Regions from separate parts of the Bradyrhizobium sp. CCBAU 11361 genome, predicted to be linked through region 4. Evidence: predicted binding sites of a transcription regulator. Region 4 holds the regulator's gene; each other region holds the start of a gene.
The links. Region 4 encodes PhoB, which activates phosphate uptake and scavenging genes when phosphate is short. Its sites were predicted from a motif close to TGTCATNNANCTGTCAT; they were not measured.
Positions count from the first base shown of each region.

Region 1 (4,171 bases), on a different contig from region 4:
CCTGCCGCGCGTCGCGCGGGTGCAATCGAGCTTCGCGCTGCGCGAAGTCGTCAACCGCGCCGTGCCGACGGTGGTGTTCAGCGAGGCCAAGCGGTAGCGATTCCCTCTCCTGCGAGCGCCGCGAAGGCCATCCCGCGCCGCAGTCGGGCTGCATCGGGCACCAAGCTGACTGGTGCCCGATCCGGTCTGCACGTTAAGTTTGGCTTTACCCTAAGTTGCACTTTACTCAATGAGCTTAGGGTAGCTCAGAGCTATTCGCTTATCATTGCAACTTAAGATCGTTTTGCTGGAAGGGCTCCCACCGGCGCGCAGGGGCACGAATTGTGGCATAGATATGGGAGGAATTCTTCATTCCAAGACGCAGCTTTCTCCAAACGAAACGCCGACCACGTTCTTAAGCCTGATGGATCGGAGGTTCCTCCTTGGCGCCTATGGCCGGCAGACACGTAGCCACATAGCAGTCGCATGGCTAGCCCGCACGATCGTCACAGCGAGCTTTATTGCAGGTCTCGCCTGCCGATATGTAGCCCTCGATCAGGTGACCGACGATACGACCAAATTCCTGCTGCCCTGGTATGAATTCGCGCAGAGCCACGGTCTTGCCAGTCTCGGACACACATTCACGAATTACACCCCGTTTTACAGCTACCTTTTGGTTGCGGCGACCGCATTCCACGGGCTGTTCGAACCATGGCACCTGATCAAGGGAATTTCTTTCATCTTCGAATTCGGCTGCGCGCTGATGGCAGCACGCCTGGTCGCGTCCGACAAAGAACGCATCTACAGTCCTTCCGTTGCCTTTGCGGCCGTCTGGCTGGCACCGACTGTTCTGTTCAACGGTGCGGTCTGGGGGCAGGCCGACGCGATCTGGACGTTCTTCATTTTGCTGTCGGTATATTGCATTTCCCGAGACCGACCTCGGGCCGGTGTTGTTTCATTCACCGTCGCATTTTCTGTGAAGGCCCAAGCAATATTCCTTGCACCCTTGATCTTCGCGCTCGTGCTGAGGCGAACGATCCATTGGCTTTGGCTTGCAACGATTCCGATTGTTTATCTCGCCATCGCGGCTCCTGCGTGGCTGCTTGGCCAACCTCTCTCCGACATCCTGACAGTCTATTTCAATCAGGCTGAAACCTTTGACCGGCTGTCAATGAACGCAGCAAACATGTGGTTGCTCGTGCCAAACCGGTTCTATGGACCCGGTGTAGCCGCCGGAATGGCCATCTCAGCGGCGGCAGGGCTCGTATTCTCAATCGTTGCCGCGCGGGCGAAAGACCTGTGCAAGGTCGAACACCTAGTCGCGGCCGCAGCCCTGTCTCTGCTCTTGATGCCATTCGTGCTGCCGAAAATGCACGACCGATATTTCTACGCGTTTGAAGTCATGGCGATCATACTGGCCTGCCTTAAGCCGCGCTTCTCCGTAGTCGCCATCGCCGCGCAGATCAATGGCGTGATTGCCTATCTGAGCTATTACGGCATTGCAGCGCCGTTGATGGGTCCGGCGGTCATTGGGAATGGCTGGATTCTGCTGCAGCTCGCTCTTTACACGCACCGCAAAGCGAAAGACCCGGAGCAGCCCGATTCAGTTGCATTCTCTCCGACGACATTCGCCGTCGGCGCGATCGCTTTCTGGGCCATCTATTTACTTGCCGCTTGAAGAGACCGCGGGGAGAGGCGAAAACGCGGACCGCAGCCGCTGTCATCCAACTGTCATCGAATGTGCCGAGAGCTGTGTCACCAGTACATTCGGGACAGACAATGGACTATTTCAAGCGCTTCAACTTCCTGTTCGCCGCACCCGTGTTCGACGCCGACGACCTCGAAGGCGTCCGCTTCAACCAGATCATCGAGGAGATCCAGCGCTCCGGCTTCGAGGTGGTCCGGGCCCGCAAGCTGGAGGACGCGGAGATGGCGGTGCAGACCGACGCCGCGATCGGCTGCATGGTGGTGGACTGGGGCAAGAAGGGCCTGGAGGGCAAGACCTCGGCACTGATCAATTTGATGCGGCGCCGCGGCCTCGACTTCCCGATCATCCTCCTGATCCGGCGCAAGCGCTTCGAGGATTTGCCGGTCGAGGTGCTCGACTTCATCGACGGCTATGTCTTCCTGTCCGAGGAGACGCCGACCTTCATCGCCAAGAACCTGATCAGCCGGCTCAAGCAATATGCCGAGACGCTGAAGACGCCGTTCTTCGGCGCACTGGTGGACTATGCCGAGGAAGGCAACCAACTCTGGACCTGTCCGGGCCACAATGGCGGCGTGTTCTACAATCGAAGCCCGATCGGCCGGGTCTTCGTCGAGCATCTCGGCGAATCCGTGTTCCGCGACGACCTCGACAATTCCGTGCTCGATCTCGGCGACCTCCTCACCCATGAGGGCCCGGCGCTGAAGGCGCAGAAGGAGGCCGCGCAGATCTTCGGCGCGGAGAAGACCTATTTCGTGCTCAACGGCACCTCGACCTCGAACAAGGTCGCGCTCGGCGCGCTGGTCACCGACGGCGATCTCGTGCTGTTCGACCGCAACAACCACAAGGCCGCCCATCACGGCGCGCTGATGATCAATGGCGGCATCCCGGTCTACGTTCCGACCATTCGCAACGCCTGGGGCCTGATCGGCCCGATGCGCTGGGACGTGCTCGACGAGAAGGCCCTGCGCGAGGCGATCCGCAACCATCCGCTGGTTGGGGATCGCGACGCCTGGCGCAAGGAACGGCCGTTCCGCGTCGCCGTGGTCGAACAGTGCACCTATGACGGCACGATCCACAGCGCCGAGATGATCCTGAAGCGCATCGGCCATCTCTGCGAGTACATCCTGTTCGACGAGGCCTGGGCCGGCTTCATGAAGTTCCATCCGCTCTATGCCGGTCGCTTCGCGATGGGCCTCGCCAACCTTCCCCCCGAGGCGCCGGGCATCATCGCGACGCAGTCGACCCACAAGCAGCTCGCGAGTTTTTCGCAGGCCTCCCAGATCCACATCAAGGACCGTCACATCCGCGGCCAGAAGCGGCGGGTCGAGCACCGCCGCTTCAACGAAAGCTTCATGCAGCACGCCTCGACCTCGCCGTTCTACCCGCTGTTCGCCTCGCTCGACGTCGGCGCGCAGATGATGAAGGGACGTTCCGGCGAGGTGCTGTGGGATGACACGATCCGGCTCGGCATCGAGCTGCGCAAGAAGATCCGCGCAATGCGCCGGGAGTTCGAGGAGAAGGAACAGAATCCCGATCGCCGCTGGTTCTTCGAGCCCTTCGTGCCGGATCGCGTCGCCATCCCCGACGTCAGCCGTCCCGGCGCCGCCCACAATGTCGCCTGGGAAACGCTCTCGACCGACGAGCTCGCCACCAATCCCGCCTTATGGCAGCTCTCTCCGGATACCAGCTGGCACGGCTTTCCCGATCTCGCGGAAGGCTTTGCCATGACCGATCCGAACAAGCTGACGCTGCTCACGCCCGGCTTCGACCGTGCCACCGGCGCCTATGCCGAGCACGGCATCCCCGCCCCTGTGGTCGCGCAATATCTGCGCGAAAACCGCATCGTGCCCGAGAAGAACGACCTCAACTCGCTGCTCTTCCTGCTCACTCCCGGCGTCGAGGCGAGCAAGGCCGGCACGCTGATCTCCGGCCTCGTCGCCTTCAAGAGGCTGCACGACGACAATGCGCTGCTGGCGGACGCGATCCCGGAATTCCATCAGCGACGGCAGGCACGCTATGCCGGCGTGCGGCTGCGCGACCTCTGCGGCGAGATGCACCGCTTCTTCCGCGCCGCCGATGTCAGCGCGCTCCAGGCGCGGCAGTTCATGCCCGAGCACATGCCTGAGATCGCGATGTCGCCCCGCGATGCCGCGCGCTATTTGTTCCGCAACGATGTCGACTATCTGCCGATCGAGGCGATCGCGGGCCGCATCGCCACCACGCCCTTCGTGGTCTATCCGCCCGGCATCGCCACCATCGTGCCCGGCGAGCGGCTAACGGAACGGGCCAAGCCCATGGTGGATTATCTCAAGATGTTCGAGACCTGCTTCAACACATTCCCGGGCTTCGACGTCGAAATCCAGGGCGTCTACAAGAAGGTCGATGCGAATGGCCGCATCGGGCTCTATACTTACGTCGTTGCCGAGTAGGTGCCGATGACCGAAACAGCCGCAATCCGCGCGGATGACGAGCCGGTCCTGGTCC
Region 1 covers NZ_LBJZ01000184.1:135,076-139,246, reverse strand. Annotated here, with positions in the region: gene XI08_RS26085 (Lrp/AsnC family transcriptional regulator) at 1-97, shown strand, start outside; gene XI08_RS26080 (hypothetical protein) at 335-1,657, shown strand; gene XI08_RS26075 (Orn/Lys/Arg decarboxylase N-terminal domain-containing protein) at 1,759-4,116, shown strand; gene XI08_RS26070 (GNAT family N-acetyltransferase) at 4,123-4,171, shown strand, end outside.
Region 1: a site for PhoB is predicted at 1,698-1,714, ahead of XI08_RS26075 (Orn/Lys/Arg decarboxylase N-terminal domain-containing protein). Genes of this name have one in related genera too.

Region 2 (4,171 bases), on a different contig from region 4:
CGCGCGGCGGTGCATGCGGCCCTACGCAACAAGCCATTGCTGGCGCAAAAAAACCTCGCTAGGCCTGTGACCAACGATCGACACAGGGAAGCGAAGGCATGAGTTCTGAAGCCGTCATGGGTGCAATGAGCGGACTGCGCGTCATCGATCTCACGCGCGTGCTCGGCGGTCCCTACTGCACCCAGATCCTCGCCGACCATGGCGCCGACGTGATCAAGGTCGAGCCGCCCGCCGGCGACGAGGTGCGCGACTGGGGCCCTCCCTTCCACGACGAAGACGCGGCCTATTTCATCGGCATCAACCGCAACAAGCGCTCGATCGGCCTCGACCTCGCCTCCGAGGGCGGCCGCGTCGTGCTGCTCAAGATGCTGGAGACCGCCGACGTCCTGATCGAGAATTTCAAGCCGGGCACGCTGGAGAAATGGGGCATCGGCAACGACGTCCTCAGCAAGAAATTCCCGCGCCTCGTGCATTGCCGGATCTGCGGCTTCGGCGCCGACGGCCCGCGCGGCGGCAATCCCGGCTATGACGCCATCATCCAGGCCATGACCGGCATGATCGCGGCGACCGGCTCGCCCGAGAGCGGCCCGATGCGGATCGGCGTGCCGCTGGTCGACATCACGACCGGCCTCTATGCCGCGATCGGCATCCTGATGGCGCTGTCGGAGCGGCAGCGCTCGGGCAAGGGCCAGTTCCTGGAGACCACGCTGTACGAGACCGGCCTTGCCATCATGCATCCGCACACCGCGAACTATTTCATGCATGGCAAGCCACCCGGCCTGACCGGCAACGAGCATCCCAACCTCGTGCCCTACGCGATCTTCCCGACGAAGACCGACAACATCTTCATCGGCGTCGGCAATGACGGCACCTTCAGAAAGCTCGCCAAGGAGATCGGCAAGCCCGAGCTCGGCACCGATCCGCGCTTTGCCCGCAACAAGGACCGCATCGCCAATCGCGAGGCGCTGCGCGCCGAGCTGGCCGCCGTGTTCAGCCAGCACGAGGCCGAGCCGCTCTGCAATCGCCTGCTCGCGGCGGGCCTGCCCGCAGGCCCGGTGCAGAAGATCGACCAGGCGCTGACCAACCCGCACACGATCGCCCGCGGCGATGTCATCGAGAAGGATTGGTACAAGGGCGTGGCCTCGCCGATCCGGCTCGACCGCAGCAAGCCGAGCCTGCGCCGGCTGCCGCCGAAATTCAGCCAGCACTCGGCGGAGGTGCTGGGCGAGTTCGGGTATTCCAAGGCCGAGATCGACGCGATGGTCGAGAAGGGCACGGTCTGCGGCCCCGAGCGCAAGCGCTGAGATAAAGACGAAGATCGAGTGTGAGGGCAGGTGCACTCCCTCTCCCGCTTGCGGGAGAGGGAGTCTCTACATGGGACAATCCCCAGAGGAGCGAACCCTCACCCGCGCCTTTGGCGCGACCTCTCCCGCAGCGGGAGAGGTATTCGAACCCGCGGCCTGATCGTCAGCCACACGCCAATGCCGCACTGCGGCGCGAGCACGCATGTGCAGCGCGAATGGAGGAGGCTGCCCGCGGCGTCTTCGCCTATTTGACGGCTTCCCTTTTCCCGCGCTTGCCGCTTTCGTTTCGGCCGCATACACAGTCATGTGAACGTCATATGGCGCTGCTAGCGCAAGCGCTTCTTATTGACGGGCAAGGGAGGTTTTCTTGATGGCTCTTCGACACTTTGGGGCGGCTGCCGCATTTGCAATCACGGTCGGCATGTCGGCCTCTCCGGCCTTGGCCGTGACCGAAATCCAGTGGTGGCACGCGATGACCGGCGCCAACAACGACGTCATCGTCAAGCTTGCCACCGACTTCAACGCGTCGCAGAGCGACTACAAGGTCATCCCGACCTACAAGGGCAACTACCCTGATACGATGAACGCGGGAATCGCCGCGTTCCGCGCCGGCAATGCCCCGCACATCATGCAGGTGTTCGAAGTCGGCACCGCGACCATGATGGCCGCGACCGGCGCGGTGAAGCCGGTCTACAAGCTGATGGCCGAGGCCGGCGAGAAGTTCGATCCCAAGATCTACCTGCCCGCCATTACCGGCTACTATTCGACGTCGAAGGGCGAGATGCTGTCGTTCCCCTTCAACTCGTCCTCGACCGTGATGTGGGTCAACCTCGACGAGCTCAAGAAGGCGAACGTCGAGATCCCCAAGACCTGGCCCGAAACGTTCGAGGCCGCCAAGAAGCTGAAGGCTGCGGGTCATGACACCTGCGGCTTCTCCGGCTCCTGGGTCACCTGGGTCAATCTCGAGCAGCTCTCCGCCTGGCACAACGTGCCGCTCGCCAGCAAGGCCAACGGCCTCGACGGTTTCGACACCGTGCTGGAGTTCAACGGCCCGCTCCAGGTCAAGCATCTCGAAACCCTGGTCGAGCTCCAGAAGACCAAGACTTACGACTATGCCGGCCGCACCAACACCGGCGAAGGCCGCTTCACATCCGGCGAATGCCCGATCTACCTGACCTCGTCGGCGTTCTTCGGCAACGTCAAGGCGCAGGCCAAGTTCGCCTTCACCGCGGTGCCGATGCCGTACTATCCGGACGCCAAGGGCGCGCCGCAGAACTCGATCATCGGCGGCGCCTCGCTCTGGGTCATGGGCGGCAAGTCGGCCGAGGAATACAAGGGCGTCGCGAAGTTCCTGACCTTCCTCTCCGACACCGATCGCCAGGTCTACATCCACAAGGCCTCGGGCTATCTGCCGATCACCAAGGCGGCCTACGCCAAGGCGAAGGAAGAAGGTTTCTACAAGGATCAGCCCTATCTGGAGACCCCGTTGCTTGAGCTGACCAACAAGGAGCCGACCGAGAATTCGCGCGGCTTGCGTCTCGGCAACATGGTTCAGCTCCGTGACGTCTGGTCGGAAGAGATCGAGCAGGCGCTCGCCGGCAAGAAGACCGCCAAGCAGGCGCTCGACGCCGCCGTCGAGCGCGGCAACACGATGCTGCGCCAGTTCGAAAAGACCGCAGTGAAGTAAGGCATCGAAGCGGCAGGCCGCGACCCGGCCTGCCGCTTCCCATGACATCATGCAAAAGCAAGCCATTTTCCAGTCAAAGCTATTGCCTTACGCGCTGGTTGCGCCGCAGCTCGCGATCGTCCTGATATTCTTCTACTGGCCCGCCCTGCAGGCGGTGATCCAGTCCTTCCTCCTCCAGGATGCCTTTGGTCTGTCGAGCACCTTTGTCTGGTTCGAGAATTACATCGAGCTGTTCAAAGACCCCGCCTATTTCGAGGCGATCGTCCGGACCTTCTTCTTCTCGTTCGCGATCGCCGTGTCGTCGCTGTCGTTCGCGCTGCTGCTCGCCGTGATGGCCGACAAGCCGCTGCGCGGCTCGATGCTCTACCGGACGCTCTTGATCTGGCCCTATGCGGTGGCACCACCCGTCGTCGGCGTGCTCTGGATCTTCATGCTGCATCCCTCGCTCGGTGTGCTGTCGCGCTATCTGCGCGGCCTGGGCGTCGACTGGAATCCGCTGCTCGACGGCAACCAGGCGGCTGCGCTGATCATCCTCGCCGCCGCCTGGAAGCAGATCTCCTATAATTTCCTGTTCTTCCTCGCCGGCCTGCAAGCCATCCCGAAAAGCGTGTTCGAGGCCGCCGCGATCGACGGCGCCCGTCCGATGCGGCGGTTCTGGACCGTGACCTTCCCGCTGCTGTCGCCCACGATCTTCTTCCTGCTGGTCGTCAACATCGTCTACGCCTTCTTCGACACCTTCGGCATCATCGACACCATGACCCGCGGCGGTCCCGGAACATCGACGGTCACGCTGGTCTACAAGGTCTATTCCGACGGCCTGCTCGGCGGCAATCTCGGCAGCTCGGCGGCGCAGTCGGTGATCCTGATGGTCATGGTCATCGTGCTGACGGGAATCCAGTTCCGCTTCGTCGAACGCAAGGTGACCTACTGATGGTCGAGGACGAGGGCATCAGGCGCTACGTCGCCCATTTCATTCTCTGGATCGGGATCGCGATCGTCGCGTTCCCGGTCTACATCGCGATCGTCGCCTCGACCCAGGACAACGCGCTGATCGCGAACGGGCAGATGTCGCTGCTGCCGGGCGGGCATTTCTTCGAGGTCTACTACCAGACCATCTTCGTCGGCACGAGCGGCTCGACCCGCGAGCCCGTCGGCAACATGATGCTGAACTCGCTGGTGA
Region 2 covers NZ_LBJZ01000179.1:57,372-61,542, forward strand. Annotated here, with positions in the region: gene XI08_RS22720 (CaiB/BaiF CoA transferase family protein) at 99-1,304, shown strand; gene ugpB (sn-glycerol-3-phosphate ABC transporter substrate-binding protein UgpB) at 1,675-2,991, shown strand; gene ugpA (sn-glycerol-3-phosphate ABC transporter permease UgpA) at 3,041-3,922, shown strand; gene ugpE (sn-glycerol-3-phosphate ABC transporter permease UgpE) at 3,922-4,171, shown strand, end outside.
Region 2: a site for PhoB is predicted at 1,605-1,621, ahead of ugpB (sn-glycerol-3-phosphate ABC transporter substrate-binding protein UgpB). Genes of this name have one in related genera too.

Region 3 (4,171 bases), on a different contig from region 4:
AAAGAGAAAGAGCCGGGTCCATCGACCCGGCTCAAGTAGCTCGTCCCGAAACTCAGGACGCCTTCTTCTTACGCAGTGCATCGACGAACTTGATCAGCTCGATCGTGCCATCCCAGTCCTTGGTGGTGGCGGGATGAAAACCCTTCTTCTGGCCGTCCTGGAGGCGGTCGAAGGCCGCCTTGTCCTTGGCCGGCGCATCGAAGAACGCCTTTGCGATCGCCGCCTTCGCCTCTTCCGGCAGATCGGAGTTGTAGGCATAGGGGCCGTTGATGATCGGCGCCGACTTGTGGATGATGCGGAAATCGTCCTTCTTCATCGGCGAGCCGTCGGCATTCTTCAGCATGCCCTTGGTCAGCATCTGCGCCAGCGTCGAATCGTCGTCGCTGGTCCACTGGTTGGCCGCAACGTCGACCGTGCCCTGCGCCAGCGCCAGGATCGCGTTTTCGTGGCTGCCGGTGAAGACGACCTTGCTGAAATAGGTGTCGGCGTCCGCGATGCCCATCTTGTCGAGCTCGAAGCGCGGCACGTTATTGCCGGACGTCGAATTGGGGTCGACCAGGCCGAGGTTCTTGCCCTTGAGCTGATCAATGCTCTTGTAGGGGCTGTTCGCCTTGACGAAGAACACCGAATAGTAGCCGGTCGAGCCGTCCGAGTTGATGTCGTTGGCAAAGGCGTCGGTCTTGACGCCGGTCAGGCGGGCGCGGGCGAACGAGGCCGAGCCGTAGCTGGCGATATGGATATTGCCGGCACGCTGGCCTTCGATCACGGCAGCATAGTCGTTGGCGATGCGCAGCGTGACCTTCACGCCCAATTCCTTGGAGAGATAGCTCATGAACGGCGCCCAGCGCTCGGTAACGCCCGAGGCGTTTTCCGCCGGAATGACCGCGAAGGTCAGCTCGGGATATTTGGCTTTCCAGTCGTCGGCGGAGGCTGAAGTCGTGAACGCGAGCGCAGCGGCGCCGGCAAGAACTAATCTGCGAGTGATCATGATACCCTCTTCATCGGTTGGGGTCGGTTGACGCAAGAACTGGCAACTACAGGAGCGATGCGGCTCAGGCGGCGGCCGCCGTTCCGAGCGCCGGAATGCCTTCGGGCGCCGGCACCGGCGTGCCGCCCATGACGTCGGTGGCTTCGAGGTCGTAAAGTTCGCGCGCGACGTGATCGGTCAGCGCAGACGGCGCGCCGTCGAACACCACGCGGCCCTGCGCCATGCCGATCAGGCGGTCGCAATAGCTGCGCGCCAGGTCGAGGGAGTGCAGGTTGCAGAGCACGGTGATGCCGAAATGCTTGTTGATGCGCAGCAGCGCATCCATCACGATCTTGGTGTTGCGCGGGTCGAGCGAGGCGATCGGCTCGTCGGCGAGGATGATGTCGGGCTGCTGCACCAGCGCGCGGGCGATCGCGACGCGCTGCTGCTGGCCGCCGGAGAGCTGGTCGGCGCGCTGGGCGGCGAGCGCGGCGATGTCGAACTGTTCGAGCGCGGACATGGCGAGCGCCTTGTCGTGCTCGGGCCAGGTCTGCGACAGCGAGCGCCAGGCGGGCATCGTCGCGAGACGCCCCATCAGGACGTTGGTGAGAACATCGAGCCGGCCGACGAGGTTGAATTGCTGGAAGATCATCGCCGAGCGCGCTCGCCACTGCCGCAGCTCCTTGCCGCGCAGCGCGGTGACGTCGATGCCGTCGAACAGGATGCGTCCCTGCGTCGGCGTCACCAGGCGGTTGATGGTCCGGAGCAAGGTCGACTTGCCGGCGCCGGATCGTCCGATCACCCCGACGAATCCGCCGGGGGAAATTTGAAACGAAGCGTCGTCCACCGCGGCTTTTGCGCCAAAGCGGCACGTCAGACCTTCAACCACCAGCATGCAGGGCTCCAGAGTAGCTGGGACCCACCGCTAACGCCGACGCTTGACACTTGTGTGACATGCACGTTGCAGTGCGGCGATCCAACACACGTCATCCCCTGTCATCGCCGCGTCATGACATTGTCATCGAGCCGCTCGAAGAGGAACGCCCGCCCACACGCTTCGGATACGACATGGCCGGCAAAGCCCTTTCAGTCCAACCGACCATCGATCCCTCGGCCAAGCTGCACGAGACCAGCCTCGGTGCCTATACCGAGGTCGGCGCGCGCACGATCCTGCATGAAGTCAGCATGGGCGGTTACTCCTATGTCGTGAACGATTCGCAGATCACCTACACCACCATCGGGAAATTCTGCTCGATCGCGGCGATGACACGCATCAATCCCGGCAACCATCCGATGCATCGCGCGACGCAGGCGCACTTCACCTATCGTTCCAGCGCCTATTTCGAGGGCGAGAGCGACGACACGGATTTCTTCGACTGGCGGCGCCAGCATCACGTCCATGTCGGCCACGACGTCTGGATCGGCCATGGCGCGATCGTGCTGCCGGGCCGCAACATCGGCACCGGCGCGGTGATCGCGGCCGGCGCTATCGTCACCAAGGACGTGCCGGCCTACACCATCGTCGCCGGCAATCCCGCGCGGATCGTCCGGCGCCGCTTCTCGGAAGAGATCGCCGGACGGCTCGCCAGGCTGGCCTGGTGGGACTGGGATCACGACAAATTGCGTGAAGCGCTGCCCGATTTCCGTAAGCTCGGGATTGAAGATTTTCTCTCCACGTATGAAGCACGGGCACACTCCCCTGCCAGCAAACGAAGCGCGGTCGCGTGACAGACATTTACCTCGAGGGCGGCCGGGCCCTGATCGGCACCGAGTTGGTCGAGGCTTCACTCAGCGTGTCCGGAACGGACATCGCACAGGTCGATGCCGCCCGTGGCCGGGCTCGGCTCGCGATCGATGCGCGCAATCTGCTGGTGCTGCCGGGAATCGTCGATCTGCATGGCGATGCCTTCGAGCGGCAGATGATGCCGCGCGCCGGCGTGGACTTCCCGATCGACGTCGCGCTCGCCGATAGTGACCGCCAGGCGATCAGCAACGGCATCACCACCGTGTTTCACGCCACGACCTGCTCGTGGGAGCCGGGCCTGCGCAGCACCGACAATGCGCGCGGCCTGATGGAGGCGATCGAGCGGCAGCGGCCGCAATTTGCTGCCGACACTCGCTTCCATCTGCGGCACGAGACCTACAATCTCGATGCAGAGGCTGAGATCAGCCAGTGGCTCAGCGAGGGCCGCGTCGACCTGTTTGCCTTCAACGACCACATGGACGGGGTCGTTGCCGACATCTCCAATCCGCGCAAGCGCAACCGCATGGTGGAGCGCACCGGCTTGTCCAGCGAGGATTTTGACAGGCTGGTCGACCGCGTGATCTCGCGCGCCGCCGAAGTTCCGGCCTCCGTGTCGCGGCTCGCGGCGGCTGCCCGTGCGGCCGACGTGCGGATGCTCTCGCATGACGATGCGACGCCCGCGATGCGCCAGGAGTTTCGCGAGCTGGGCGCGATGATCGCCGAGTTTCCGATCAACGAAGAGACGGCGCGGGCGGCGGCGAGCCACGGCGATGCCATCGTCTATGGCGCACCGAACGTCGTGCGCGGCGGCAGCCACACCGGCTGGACCAGGGCATCCGACATGATCGGAAAGGGGCTCTGCTCGGTGCTGGCGTCGGACTATTACTATCCCGCGCAGCTGCTCGCCGCGTTCCGCCTCGCCGCCGATGGCGTGTTGCCGCTGACGGAGGCCTGGAGCCTGGTCTCCGCCGGGCCGGCGCGCGCCACCGGCCTTGCCGACCGCGGCATCCTCGCCGTAGGACGTCGCGCCGACATCCTGCTGGTCGACGACACCGTGCCGCTGCGGCCGCGGCTGGTCGCGGTGATATCGGGCGGAAAGCTCGTGCATCTCACCGATGCGACACGACTGCTCTGCGCGGCGGCGGCGCCGCGCGAGGCTGTTGTTGCGGCATAAACCGGTTATGCTCGGGCAATGATTCCCCGTTACGCGATCTATTTTGCCGCCGGCGCCGACAGTGCGCTCTCCCACTTCGGTGCCGCGCTGCTCGGCTATGACGCCTACACCGGCAACGAGGTGCCGTTCCCGCGCGAGGCGCTGCACGTTGCACCGGACTGGCGTGACGTCTCCGCCGATCCCCGCAAATACGGCTTTCACGCCACGCTAAAGGCGCCGATGGCGCTCGCGCCCGGCAGCACCGAGGCTGAGCTTATGGCAGCCTGCGCGACATTCGCCGAAAAGG
Region 3 covers NZ_LBJZ01000196.1:152,029-156,199, forward strand. Annotated here, with positions in the region: gene phnD (phosphonate ABC transporter substrate-binding protein) at 53-988, opposite strand; gene phnC (phosphonate ABC transporter ATP-binding protein) at 1,053-1,862, opposite strand; gene XI08_RS37560 (chloramphenicol acetyltransferase) at 2,036-2,695, shown strand; gene XI08_RS37565 (alpha-D-ribose 1-methylphosphonate 5-triphosphate diphosphatase) at 2,692-3,885, shown strand; gene XI08_RS37570 (DUF1045 domain-containing protein) at 3,904-4,171, shown strand, end outside.
Region 3: a site for PhoB is predicted at 1,973-1,989, ahead of phnC (phosphonate ABC transporter ATP-binding protein). Genes of this name have one in related genera too.

Region 4 (4,171 bases):
TCGGCGCCAACCGCGTCACGGCGTTCATCGGCCCGTCGGGCTGCGGCAAGTCGACCCTGCTGCGCATCTTCAACCGGATGTACGACCTCTACCCGGGCCAGCGCGCCACCGGCCAGCTCATGCTCGACCAGACCAACATCCTCGACGGCAAGCTCGACCTCAATCTGCTGCGCGCCCGCGTCGGCATGGTGTTCCAGAAGCCGACGCCGTTCCCGATGACGATCTACGAGAACATCGCCTTCGGCATCCGCCTCTACGAGAAGATCTCGAAGTCCGAGATGGACGACCGCGTCGAGAAGGCGCTGCGCGGCGGCGCGCTATGGAACGAGGTCAAGGACAAGCTCAACGCCTCCGGCCTGTCGCTCTCCGGCGGCCAGCAGCAGCGCCTCTGCATCGCCCGCACCGTCGCGGTGCGGCCCGAGGTGATCCTGTTCGACGAGCCCTGCTCGGCGCTCGACCCGATCTCGACCGCCAAGGTCGAGGAGCTGATCCAGGAACTGTCCGAGAACTACACGATCGCGATCGTCACCCACAACATGCAGCAGGCGGCGCGCGTCTCCGACAAGACCGCCTTCATGTATCTCGGCGAGCTGATCGAGTTCGACGACACCAGCAAGATCTTCACGTCGCCGAGCGACCGGCGCACGCAGGATTACATCACCGGCCGGTTCGGCTGAGGAGACGGGACATGGGTTCTGAACATACCGCAAAGGCCTTCGACACCGACCTCCAGGAGCTCACCCGGCTCGTCGCCGAGATGGGCGGGATTGCCGAGCGCATGATCGTCGATTCCGTCGACGCGCTGATCCGCCGTGACGTCGCGCTCGGCCAGCGCGTGGTCGCCACCGACACCGAGCTCGACGCGCTGCAGAAGCGCATCGAGGAGCGCGCCGTGCTCACCATCGCCCGCCGCCAGCCGATGGCGGTCGATCTGCGCGAGATCGTCGGCGCCATGCGCGTTGCGACCGATCTCGAGCGCATCGGCGACCTCGCCAAGAACATGGGCAAGCGCGTCGCGGCGCTGGAGACGGATTTCCATCCGCTCAAGCTGTTCCGCGGCCTCGAGCACATGACCGACCTCGTGCAGCAGCAGGTCAAGTCGGTGCTGGACGCCTATGCCGCGCACGATCTGCCGGCGGCGATGGCGGTGTGGAAGGGCGACGAGGAAGTCGACGCCATCTGCACCTCGTTGTTCCGCGAGCTCCTCACCTACATGATGGAGGATCCGCGCAACATCTCGTTCTGCATCCATCTGATGTTCTGCGCCAAGAACATCGAGCGGATCGGCGACCACGCCACCAACATCGCCGAGACCGTGTTCTACATGATCGAGGGCCAGGCGATCACCGACAAGCGGCCGAAGGGCGACATGACGACCTTCGCCACGACGGTCCCGAATACCTGAAGACGCAAGGAGCGACGACACCATGGGCGCACGCATTATGGTGGTTGAGGACGAGGAAGCTCTCACCGAGCTTCTCCGCTACAACCTCGAAGGCGACGGCTATGACGTCGAGACGGTGATGCGCGGCGACGACGCCGACACCCGCCTCAAGGAACATATCCCCGATCTGATCGTGCTCGACTGGATGCTGCCGGGACTGTCGGGCATCGAGCTGTGCCGGCGGCTACGGACCCGGCCCGAGACCAAGCAGCTGCCGATCATCATGCTCACCGCGCGCGGTGAGGAGAGCGAGCGGGTGCGGGGTCTTGCGACCGGCGCGGACGATTACATCGTCAAGCCGTTCTCGGTGCCGGAGCTGCTGGCGCGCGTGAAGGGCCTGCTGCGGCGCGCCAGCCCCGAGCGGCTCGCCACCGTGCTCGCCTATGGCGACATCGAGCTCGATCGCGACAAGCGCCGCGTGGCGCGCTCGGGCCGGCCGATCGACCTCGGCCCGACCGAATATCGCCTGCTGGAGTTCTTCCTGGAGCATCCCGGCCGCGTGTTCTCGCGCGAGCAGCTGCTCGACAGCGTCTGGGGCCGCGACATCTACATCGACGAGCGAACCGTCGACGTCCATATCGGCCGCCTGCGCAAGCTGCTCAATCTCGGCCGCGAGCAGGACCCGATCCGCACCGTCCGCGGCGCCGGCTACGCGCTGGATGATCGCTTTGCGAAGGCGGAGCAGACGTAAGCCTGTGCGGATGTTTTAGGGCTGAGTGCGACCGCAAACTCAGTGGTCGTCCCGGCGAAGGCCGGGACCCATAACCACAGGAAGTGGTTTGGCGAAGACGAGTTGTTCGGAATTGGCACCGCGGACGAGTCGATAGACCTCGCGGTATGGGTCCCGGCCTTCGCCGGGACGGCACGGAGTATTTTGAGCCGTCATCGCGCGACACTAGCAGCGCGGGCTTAAACTCACCGCGAGGGCTTGGCCGGTGCGCGCCGGCGATCCGCGGCCGGCTGATACGCCACGCGCGAGTGCTGGGCGCAGTAGGGCAGGCCCGACAGCGCCTTGCCGCCGCAGAAGAAGAAATCCGCGCTCGAGGGATCGCCGACCGGCCAGTGGCAGGTCGCCTCGTTCAGCTCCAGCAGCGACAGCCGCTGGCTCATCGGCACCACGTTGTCGTAGGTGACCGGTTCGGCCTCCACCTCGACCTCGAAGGCCTGCGCCAGCGCGGTGTTGCCGCGCGCAATGGGGCGGCTCACCCGCATCATGTGCTGCGCGGGGCGCGCCTTGCGCGGCCGCGGAGCCGCCGATGACGGGCTCTTGGCGCGGCCGGACAGGCCGAGCCTGTGCACCTTGCCGATCACGGCATTACGGGTCACATTGCCGAGCTCGGCTGCGATCTGGCTGGCCGATAATCCGGCCTCCCAGAGCTTTTTCAACTGCTCGACGCGATCGTCGGACCAGGTCAAAACCGTCATTGCACCCTTTCCCTCGCCGTGCGGCTGCCATCCTGGCGCCTCGCGGCGAATGCCTAAGCCTCGAAAAACCCGTGCCGTCAGAATCCCTTAAGGCTCGCCGGGCACACCAGATGCGCCCGAACGTTTACGCCGGTACATGAGGACTTAGAGGATCAGAACTGCTGCACGAGATGTCGTATCTGACAAGCCAAACGCTACAATATGGCGTGACTCACGCGCAAGAGTCAGCCGACTCGCTTCCACATGTTCCGTGGCCAAAATCCGGCAAATTTGGCACCGCAAGACTACGGATTCAGCGTTTCGCGAGGCTTTCGGGCGGCATTGACACCGGTTTCACCAAGCATAAGATAGTGTCACGTGCCGCCCTTAAAAGGCGGCACGTTTCGTTTTCCGGGCCGGTCAATGGTGCGTTGCGCAATGCACGCTCACACCGTCCGCAACATCAAGTGACCGTCATGACTAGCAGCGCAGCGCCGCATTTGCTTCCCGTTTTCGCCAGGTCCGACCTCGGTTTCGAGCGCGGCGAAGGCTGCTGGCTGATTGCGACCAATGGCGATCGCTATCTCGATTTTACGTCCGGCGTCGCGGTGAACGCGCTCGGCCACGCCCATCCTGCGCTGGTCAAGGCGCTGCAGGAGCAGGCGACGAAACTCTGGCACATGTCGAACCTTTTTCAGAGCCCGGATGGCGAGAAGCTCGCTACGCGCCTGTGCAATGAGAGCTTTGGGGACTTCGTGTTCTTCTGCAATTCCGGCGCCGAGGCGCTGGAAGGTGTGATCAAGCTGGTCCGCCATCACCACTTCTCCAAGGGGCATCCGGATCGCTACCGCATCATCACCTTCGAAGGCGCCTTCCACGGCCGCACGCTGGCGACGCTGGCTGCAACGGGATCCGCAAAATATCTCGAAGGTTTTGGTCCGCCGATGGATGGCTTCGATCAGGTGCCGCATGGCGACATCGAGGCCGTCAAGAAAGCGATCGGTCCGCAGACCGCCGGCATCCTGATCGAGCCGATCCAGGGCGAGGGCGGCGTACGTTCCGCAACGCCTGCGTTCCTCAAGGCATTGCGCCAACTCTGCGATGAGAAGGGCTTGCTGCTCGCCTTCGACGAGGTGCAGACCGGCATGGGCCGCACCGGCGATCTCTTCGCGCATCGCCGCACCGGCGTCACACCTGACGTGATGTCGCTGGCCAAGGCGCTCGGCGGCGGCTTCCCGATCGGCGCGATCCTGGCGACCGCGGATGCGGCGGCCGGCATGGGTCCCGGCTCGCACGGCTCGACCTTCGGCGGCAATCCGCTCG
Region 4 covers NZ_LBJZ01000200.1:218,703-222,873, reverse strand. Annotated here, with positions in the region: gene pstB (phosphate ABC transporter ATP-binding protein PstB) at 1-677, shown strand, start outside; gene phoU (phosphate signaling complex protein PhoU) at 689-1,405, shown strand; gene phoB (phosphate regulon transcriptional regulator PhoB) at 1,428-2,135, shown strand; gene XI08_RS44595 (GcrA family cell cycle regulator) at 2,360-2,869, opposite strand; gene XI08_RS44590 (aspartate aminotransferase family protein) at 3,325-4,171, shown strand, end outside.